DNA from 2 places in the Mesorhizobium sp. B2-4-18 genome. Region 2 is predicted to be linked to the other one. Evidence: riboswitches for the same ligand, from Rfam matches in the RefSeq annotation. Region 2 holds a riboswitch; the other holds the start of a gene.

Region 1 (4,407 bases), on a different contig from region 2:
GGCGCCGACCCGCTGGCAGCATTTCGTCGACGAATGCACCACCTATATCGAAATGGCGCTGGAGCCGGAAATCCAGCGCATCATGTTCCGGGATGGTCCGGCTGTGCTGGGCGATCCGGCACTGTGGTCGAATGCCAATGCCTGCGTCGGTTCAATGACCGATCATCTGACAGCGCTGCAGCGGGAAGGGGTGGTCGTCCCCGGCGTCGACCCGGAGTCGGCAGCGCGGCTGATCAATGGGGCGAGCAGCCAGGCCGCGCAGCGCATCGCCAATTCGCAAGATCCCGAAACGACATCGAAGATGGTGGTGGCCGCGTTCAAGCAATTGCTCGAAGGCCTGCTGAAAAAGCCGGAAGCGCTTTCAAGATGAACCACCATGGCAGTCCCGCCACTGCCTGCAATTGACAATAGCCGGTTTGAGCGCATCCTCCGCAGCCATCTCTGAGGGGAGATTCGGGGCATGTGGGATTTCGATATCGGCAGGTCGGTGTCCATCATGATGCGGACCTGGCCTTTCATTGTCTTTCGCATGATCGTCTATTTCGGCATCACGCTGGCCTACATCGTGGCCACCGGCACCGGCGCCTCCGTCGGCTATGGCGTCGGCCATATTTCTACCGATCCCGACGGACCATTGTCTTTTGCGATGTGGGGTGGCGTGGTCGGTTTCGGCATCGTCTCGATCGCCGTCTACTGGATCCGCGAATACATCCTCTACGTCGTCAAGGCGGGCCATATCGCCGTCATGGTGCATCTGATCGACGGCAATGATATTCCCCACGGCCAGAACCAGATCGCCTACGCGAAAGAAGTCGTGACCGAGCGTTTTGCCGAGGCCAATATCCTTTTCGTCGTCGACCAATTGGTCAAGGGCGCCATACGCGCCATCACCGGCCTGCTCGGCGGCATCGCGGCCTTCCTGCCCATTCCTGGCCTGAGCGGCCTGGTTTCGTTCCTCAACACGGTGATTCGCCTGTCGCTGACCTATGTCGACGAGATCATTCTCGGCTACAACATCCGCATCAGTTCGTCCTCGCCGTTCGAAACCGCGCGCCAAGGCGTTGTGCTCTACGCCCAGAACGGCAAGACCATGGTCAAGAATGCCGTCTGGCTAGGGGTCATCATGTGGGGCGTGTCGTTCGTGATTTTCCTGCTGATGCTGGCTCCGGCAGCCGCTATTCTTTACGTCATGCCCGGGCAGCTCGCCGGCTGGGCTTTCGTGCTGGCAATCGTCTTTGCCTGGGCTTTCAAGGCGGCCTTCATTGAGCCGTTCGCCATTGCCTGCCTGATGCAGGTCTATTTCAAGACCATCGAGGGTCAGGTGCCCGATGCCGCCTGGGACGCCAGGCTGGCCGAAGCCTCGTCGAAGTTCAGGGAACTCAAGGACAAGGCGCTCTCCACTTTCGGCGGTTCGCGCTGGGGCACGGCCGGCGCGACGCGCTGATCGGCTAGGCTCGCGGGCGCACCGGCGGCGGTACCGAGGCGCGCCACTGCTGATTTGAGCGGCGCTTCGCCTTGTCCGCGAAAAGTCTCGCTCATGATAAGCTCGGGCAACGGCAGCCGCCGGCCCCAGCCGTGTGTTTCGAGATCCGGCTTCGGTGCGAATTCGGAAACGCGGCCGACGCAGAGATAGGCGATCGGCGTCACTTGATCGGGAATGGCCAGCAAGCTTTTCAGCGCTTGCGCCTCGATGATGCTGACCCAGCCGACGCCGACGCCCTCGGCGCGTGCCGCCAGCCAGAAATTCTGCACGGCGCAGACCGTGCTGTAGAGATCCATCTCCGGATTGTGCCAGCGCCCCAGCGGCGAGCCTTTCGAGCGCTCGCGGTCGCAGGTGATGCAGATGTTGAGCGCGCTTTCGCAAATGCCTTCCAGCTTAAGCTTGCGGTAGAGCGCCTGCCGTTCTGCCTCGATTTCAGGCAGTTCCCGTTCTCGCGCGGCCAGGAACAGGTCGCGCACTTCCGCCCGCCGCGCGGCATCGCGAATGACGATGAAATTCCAAGGTTGCATGAAGCCGACCGATGGCGCGTGGTGGGCGGCAAGCAGCAGCCGCGCCAGCACCTCGTCGTCGATGGCCTCCGATGTAAAATGGCTGCGGACGTCGCGCCGCGTGAAGATGGCGCGGTAAACAGCGTCGCGCGCAATCTGGTCAAATCCATCGCCCATTGGAGTGGTCATAGCTTCCGGCATCGCTTGTCCCCTTGCGATTGCAATCGATGTCATCCGCCTGACCATGCGGATGACGATGCCTGCCAGGCCGGTCTTCTGGCTCGGGATCAACCCGCGTCCGGTGCCTTCCCGTCATCGACAGTGGCATTTACCGGCGCGGTCCCCCTCACAGCGTTGGGCACGCCACGGAGTTCAACCGTGTTCCCGATTCTCCCGCCAGGGCATTTGCAGCCAAGTGGAATCACTTGGCGTCGCAAAATGCGGCTAAAACAAACAGCCCGGCGGGCACCAGGCAGTGGTTGCGACCTTACGCCGAAGGGCCGGCGCCGCCAATGCCCGCAGCGACATGAATGGACGCAGGTTCGATTTTCCCCAGCGATCAAGCCGCAACGCATGGCCATCACGACGCCGGGGCACTAGATAGGGGGCATGGCCACCCGTCTCTACACGCACCCGATCTTTCTCGAACACATCACGCCGCCCGGTCACCCCGAGCGGCCCGACCGCCTGCGCGCCATCGAGCGCGTGCTCGACGACGAAGCTTTTGCCACGCTTGACCGCGTCGAGGCACCGCACGGCGACGAGGCGACCATCCTCTACGCGCATCCCGCCGATTTCGTCGCGCGTGTCCGCGCCGCCATCCCCGACGAAGGCATTGCCCGCATCGACGCCGACACCACCGCCAGCCCGAAAAGCTGGCAAGCGGTGATTACGGCGATCGGTGCCGCCAATGCTGCCGTCGACGACGTCTTTGCGGGCCGCGCCGACAACGTTTTCGTCGCCGCCCGTCCGCCCGGCCACCATGCCGAAAAGACCACGGCCATGGGTTTCTGCTTCTTTAACACGGCGGCAATCGCAGCGCGCCATGCGCAGAAGAAGCACGGCGCCGAGCGTGTCGCGGTCGTCGACTGGGACGTGCACCACGGCAACGGCACGCAGGATATTTTTTGGGACGATCCCTCGGTGCTCTATTGCTCGACGCACCAGATGCCGCTTTATCCCGGCACGGGCGCGAAGAGTGAGACCGGCGCCGGCAACATCGTCAATGCGCCGCTGGCGCCTCGGACGGGCAGCGAGGTGTTTCGCGATGCGTTCCTGTCGCGCGTGCTGCCGGCACTCGACAATTTCGCGCCGGATCTGATTATCGTTTCGGCCGGCTTCGACGCGCACCATCGCGACCCGCTGGCGGAAATCAATCTGACCGAGGACGATTTCGACTGGGCGACCGGCCAGCTGATGCAGCGCGCCGCAATCCACGGCGGTAACCGGCTCGTCAGCCTGCTCGAGGGCGGCTACGATCTGCAGGGATTGGCATTTTCGGTCGCCGCCCATGTCGGGCGACTGATGAAAGGATGAATGATGACCGGTGAGATCAACGAAGACGTCAAGGCGATGAGCTTTGAACAGGCACTCGACGCACTGGAGAAGATCGTCGATGATCTGGAGCGTGGCGACGTACCGCTCGACCAGTCGATCCGGATTTACGAGCGCGGCGAGGCGCTGAAGGTTCATTGCGACCGGCTGCTGAAGGCCGCCGAGGACAAGGTCGAGAAGATCAGGCTGTCGCGCGACGGCAAGCCGGTTGGAACCGAGCCGCTCGACGCGGACTGAGGTCCGGAGCAGCCTTACCGGTTTTTGGACACGATCATCATTGAGGATACAGTTCGTCCCGATTGAAACGGACAAGAGGAGATACGGAAGCGATGTGCAGAAACATCAAGACCCTGTTCAATTTTGATCCGCCGGCAACCAACGACGAAGTCCGCGACGCGGCACTGCAGTTTGTCCGCAAGCTGAGCGGCACGACGCGGCCTTCTGCCAAGAACCAGCATGCGTTCGATCATGCCGTCGAAGCCATCGCGGCATCCGCACGCGAATTGCTCGATTCCCTCGAAACCCACCAGCATCCGCGCAATCGCGAAGAGGTGGCAGCCAAATTAAAAGCAAAAGCGGCGATCCGGTTCGCCTGATATGCCCAAGCGCCCACTGACCGCTGACGAGGAGAGTTCATGAGCTTCTTCCCCGGCAAGGACCCTGAGGCCGGCGATGCCTTCGCCAGCGACCAGATCGAGCTGATGGTTATCCCTAACGCCAAGGACATTGGCGGTTTCGAGGTGCGTCGCGCCTTGCCGACCGCCAAGCGGCGCCTGGTCGGGCCGTTCATCTTCTTCGATCGAATGGGTCCCGCGATCATGCGCGCGGGCCAGGCGCTCGATGTCCGTCCCCACCCGCATATCG
Region 2 (4,407 bases):
ACATCAGCGAGCCGCTGCGCGCCCAGGTGATCAGCGCCTCGGTCGAGGTGACCAGAAAACCCTTGTCGGCAAGCTCATTGTTGATTTCGAGGAAGAAGGGATCGTCCTCCCCCACCGGCCTGCCGGTGTTGGGATCGATAATACCTTTGGGCTTCGGCGCGACGAGGGTGCCTGAACTGTCGTTCAATCCCATTCCAGCGCTCCTTTTTTCCATTCATAGGCAAAGCCGATGGTCAGCACTGCCAAAAACACCATCATTGACCAGAAACCGAGCATGCCGATCTTCGAGAAGGACACTGCCCAGGGGAAGAGGAAGGCAACTTCCAGGTCGAATATAATGAACAGGATCGACACCAGGTAGAAGCGGATGTCGAATTTCATGCGGGCATCGTCGAACGAGTTGAAACCGCACTCGTAGGCGGAAAGCTTTTCGGGATCGGGGTTGCGATACGCCACCAGGAACGGAGCCGCCAGCAGCGCCAGGCCGACGACCAGTGCCACGCCGATAAACAGGACGATGGGCAGGTACGAACTGAGAAGTGCGTTCATGCAGCGGCTTTCCGTTGGCGCCAATCCACTTTGACTACAGCACCGAACCTTAATGCGGAAGCGTGACAGATTAACCGCTGAACCGTTTTAAGGGGCCTATGCTGCAACGCGGCGAGGGTTAGCGCAGCACTTCCAGCGAAGCAAGTCAAACCTTGTTCAAAACACCGAGCTGGACGGCATTCCGGGAGAAACTGGTCCCATCCGCTCCTGTTTGATTTCCTTCGCTTTTAACTCCACTTTTCTCTCCTGACAGGGTTGCCGCCAAAACCCTGCTAGCATGGACGGGAATCACGCCGAGCAATGACGCCAGACAGGTCCATCAGGGACGCATCCGAATGAAGGAAAAGATCTCGCTTGCCGCCGCGCGGCGCATCGCGCTCGCCGCCCAGGGATTTCTCGATCCCCGCCCCGCCGGCACGCCGGACCGCCGCCATTTCGCCCGCGTTCTGTCCCGCACCGGCCTGTTGCAGATCGATTCCGTCAGTGCGGTGGTGCGCGCTCATTACATGCCGCTCTATTCGCGTCTCGGCCCCTATCCCCTCGCTTTGCTCGACAACGCCGCCGTGACGCGCAAGCGCACCGTCTTCGAATATTGGGCGCATGAAGCCTCGTTCCTGCCGGTCGAGACCTACCCACTGATGCGCTGGCGCATGCAGCGCGCCGAGCAAGGCGATGAAATGTATCTGGGGCTGGCCAAATGGGGCCGCGAGCACGCCGCCTATATAGAAGAGATCTACCGCGAGGTCGTCACGCGCGGGCCGATCGCCGCTTCGGCGCTCGAAGGCCAGAAAGGCTCCGGTGGCTGGTGGGGTTGGAGCCATGCCAAGCACGCCTTCGAATGGCTGTTCTGGGCCGGGCGCATCACCACCGCGCACCGGCGCGGCTTCGAGCGCTTTTACGACCTGCCGGAGCGCGTGCTGCCGCAGGCGATCCTCGATCTGCCGGTACCGACGCCTGAGGACGCGCACCGCGAATTGCTGCGCATTTCCGCCCGTGCCCATGGCGTGGCGACATCAGGCGACCTGCGCGATTATTTTCGACTCTCGCCGGCCGACATGAAAGGCCGGCTGGAGGAACTGGTCGAGCTCGGCGACTTGCTGCCGGTCCGTGTCGAGGGCTGGGACAAGCCGGCTTACCTTCACAAGGACGCCCGTATCCCGCGCAAGATCGAGGCCCGCGCTCTGCTGGCGCCGTTCGATCCGGTCGTCTTCGAGCGTTCGCGCTCGGAGCGGCTGTTCGACTTCCATTACCGCATCGAAATCTACACGCCGGCCGACAAGCGCCAATACGGCTACTATGTCCTGCCTTTCCTGCTCGGCGACAGGATCGTGGCGCGCGTCGACCTCAAGGCTGACCGGCCGGCCAGTGTCCTGCGCGTCCATGCCGCCTACGCCGAGCCCGGCACACCGCCCGAAACCGCAGCCCAGCTCTTCGAGGAATTGAAGCAGATGCAGGGCTGGCTTGGCCTCGAGCGCATGGAAATAACGCCTGCCGGCGACCTCGGCCCGGCGCTGTCCGACATCGCGGTGTCGTAAGCTCGCGTTGACACCGCTGCCCGCAAGAGCCTAAATCCCATCCAGACGGTCTCCTCTCGGCAAAGGGAGGAGCCAAGAGGGAATGCGGTGCGGGATTGAAGATCCCAAATCCGCGGCTGTCCCCGCAACTGTGAGCGAAGAGCCAAGGCCGAAAGCCACTGGGATTGTCCCGGGAAGGCGGCTACCCAAGGCGATGACCCGCGAGCCAGGAGACCTGCCGTCTGGAATGCAAGAATCCGATCGCCTGGCGGGTTTTCCGGGCAAGGAGCCTGATGTGGATCGCGACAGCAGTTTTTCGGCTGAAACAACCGACATTTCGTCCGGCGGGGATCATCCCCTGGCCGGCATCACGGTCATCGTCTGCGCTTCCTGTCGCGACGAGACCGGCTCCGACGCCCATCCCCGGGCCGGCGAACTTTTGGCCGAAGATACGCGCCAAGCCGCCTCGGGCGAGAAGATTCGCATCCGCACGGTCGAATGCCTCGGCAATTGCAAGCGCCGCCTGAGCGCCGCGATCCTGCGCGACGGCTGCTGGAGCTATGTGTTCGGCGATCTGACCGCGAGCAGCGGCGCCGATCTGGTCACCGGCGCGAAACTCTTCGCCACCTCGAGCGACGGCCTCATTCCCTGGCGGGGCAGGCCCGACAGTCTCAAGCGCGGCCTCGTTGCCCGCATCCCTCCCCTCGACATGCTGAAAGATTGATCATGACAACATCTCTGTCCCGCGTTCCCTGCACCGTCGTCACCGGCTTCCTCGGCGCCGGCAAGACGACGCTGGTCCGCCATCTCCTGGAAAACGCCGGCGGCAAGCGGATTGCCATCATCGTCAACGAGTTCGGCGACATCGGCATCGACGGCGAGATCCTCAAGGGATGCGGCATCGACACCTGCCCAGAGGAAAACATCGTCGAACTGGCCAATGGCTGTATCTGCTGCACCGTGGCCGACGATTTTGTGCCGGCGCTCGACAAGATCCTGTCGCTGACGCCGAAGGTCGACCATATCCTGATCGAAACCTCGGGCCTCGCTCTGCCCAAACCGCTGGTCCAGGCTTTCCAGTGGCCGACGGTGAAGAGCCGCGTGACCGTCGATGGCGTCATCGCCGTGGTCGACGGTCCCGCACTGGCGGAAGGCCGCGTCGCCAATGACATGGACGCCCTGCAGGCGCAGCGCGCGCAGGACGAGAGCCTCGACCATGACGATCCGGTCGAGGAAGTGTTCGAGGATCAGATCGCCTGCGCCGACCTGATCATCCTGTCGAAGAGCGACCAGATGGACGCCGCCGGTTCAGCCCGCGCCAAGGCCATCGTCAACGAACACTCCGCCCGCGCCGTGAAGATCGTGCCGACGTCTCATGGCAAGGTCGATCCCTCGGTGCTGCTCGGGCTCGGTCTCGCCGTCGAGGACGACATCGAGAACCGCAAGTCCCACCATGACGGCGCATTCGATCACGAGCATGACGACTTCGACACGTTCATCGTCGACATTCCCTCGATCGCCAATCCCGACGAGCTGGCAAAGCGCGTCGCCGCGGCCGCCGAACAGGAAAACGTGCTGCGCGTGAAAGGCTTCGTCGAGGTCGGCGGCAAACCTATGCGGCTCCTGCTGCAAGCCGTCGGCCCGCGCGTCAATCATTACTATGACCGCGCCTGGACCGCTGGGGACGACCGCCGCTCGCGGCTCGTCGTTATTGGCCTCAAGGGGCTGAACCGCCCGGCGATCGAACGTATCCTCGCCGGCTGATTTTCAGGCCCGGGCCGCGATGCACATCCTCACCACGACCTCCGCCTCGCTCGACGACCTCGCCGAGCCTGTCGATCTCAGGCAGGCGCCGGCGGATATCGTGGCCCTGTCCTTCACCGACAGCGATCTCGCCGGACTGGCTGCGGCGTGGAAGGCCGACGCTGGTCGCCTGCCCTCGATGCGGCTGGCCGCACTGCGCGACCTGCGCCATCCCATGTCCGTCGACCTCTGGATAGACAGCGTCGCCCGCCACGCCAAAGTCATCCTGGTGCGCATCCTCGGCGGCTACGACTGGTGGCGCTATGGCTGCGACCAACTGGCGGTGATTGCCCGCAAACGCGGCATCAAACTGGCGCTGCTTCCCGGTGAAAGCCATGACGAGGATCTCAGGCTGATCGAAGCCTCGACGCTGCCCCGCGCCGAACTGGACGGCCTGCTCGGCTATTTCCGCGAGGGCGGCCCGGCCAATATGAGCGCGCTGGTGCGGATGCTGGCGAGATTGGCCGGACAGGATACGCCCGTCGCCAGCCCGGTCAGCGTGCCGAAGGCCGGTTACTATCAGGCTGGATTGGGGGTCGCG

Evidence for each region. Region 2 has a riboswitch for cobalamin ahead of FJ527_RS05750 (DUF1636 family protein). Riboswitches for the same ligand answer to the same signal wherever they lie in the genome.
Region 1: it holds a riboswitch for cobalamin, as region 2 does, so the genes downstream of both, bluB (5,6-dimethylbenzimidazole synthase) here and FJ527_RS05750 (DUF1636 family protein) in region 2, are expected to answer to the same signal.

The regions. Positions count from the first base shown of each region.
Region 1 covers NZ_VFUW01000005.1:47,090-51,496, reverse strand. Annotated here, with positions in the region: gene FJ527_RS13555 (TetR/AcrR family transcriptional regulator) at 1-370, shown strand, start outside; gene FJ527_RS13550 (hypothetical protein) at 461-1,444, shown strand; partial or broken gene bluB (5,6-dimethylbenzimidazole synthase) at 1,561-2,166, opposite strand; cobalamin riboswitch at 2,238-2,420, opposite strand; gene FJ527_RS13540 (histone deacetylase family protein) at 2,599-3,525, shown strand; gene FJ527_RS13535 (exodeoxyribonuclease VII small subunit) at 3,529-3,780, shown strand; gene FJ527_RS13530 (DUF2277 domain-containing protein) at 3,873-4,139, shown strand; gene FJ527_RS13525 (pirin family protein) at 4,179-4,407, shown strand, end outside.
Region 2 covers NZ_VFUW01000002.1:457,576-461,982, forward strand. Annotated here, with positions in the region: gene FJ527_RS05735 (NADH-quinone oxidoreductase subunit B) at 1-193, opposite strand, end outside; gene FJ527_RS05740 (NADH-quinone oxidoreductase subunit A) at 184-549, opposite strand; gene FJ527_RS05745 (winged helix-turn-helix domain-containing protein) at 885-2,084, shown strand; cobalamin riboswitch at 2,114-2,321, shown strand; gene FJ527_RS05750 (DUF1636 family protein) at 2,359-2,787, shown strand; gene cobW (cobalamin biosynthesis protein CobW) at 2,790-3,827, shown strand; gene cobN (cobaltochelatase subunit CobN) at 3,847-4,407, shown strand, end outside.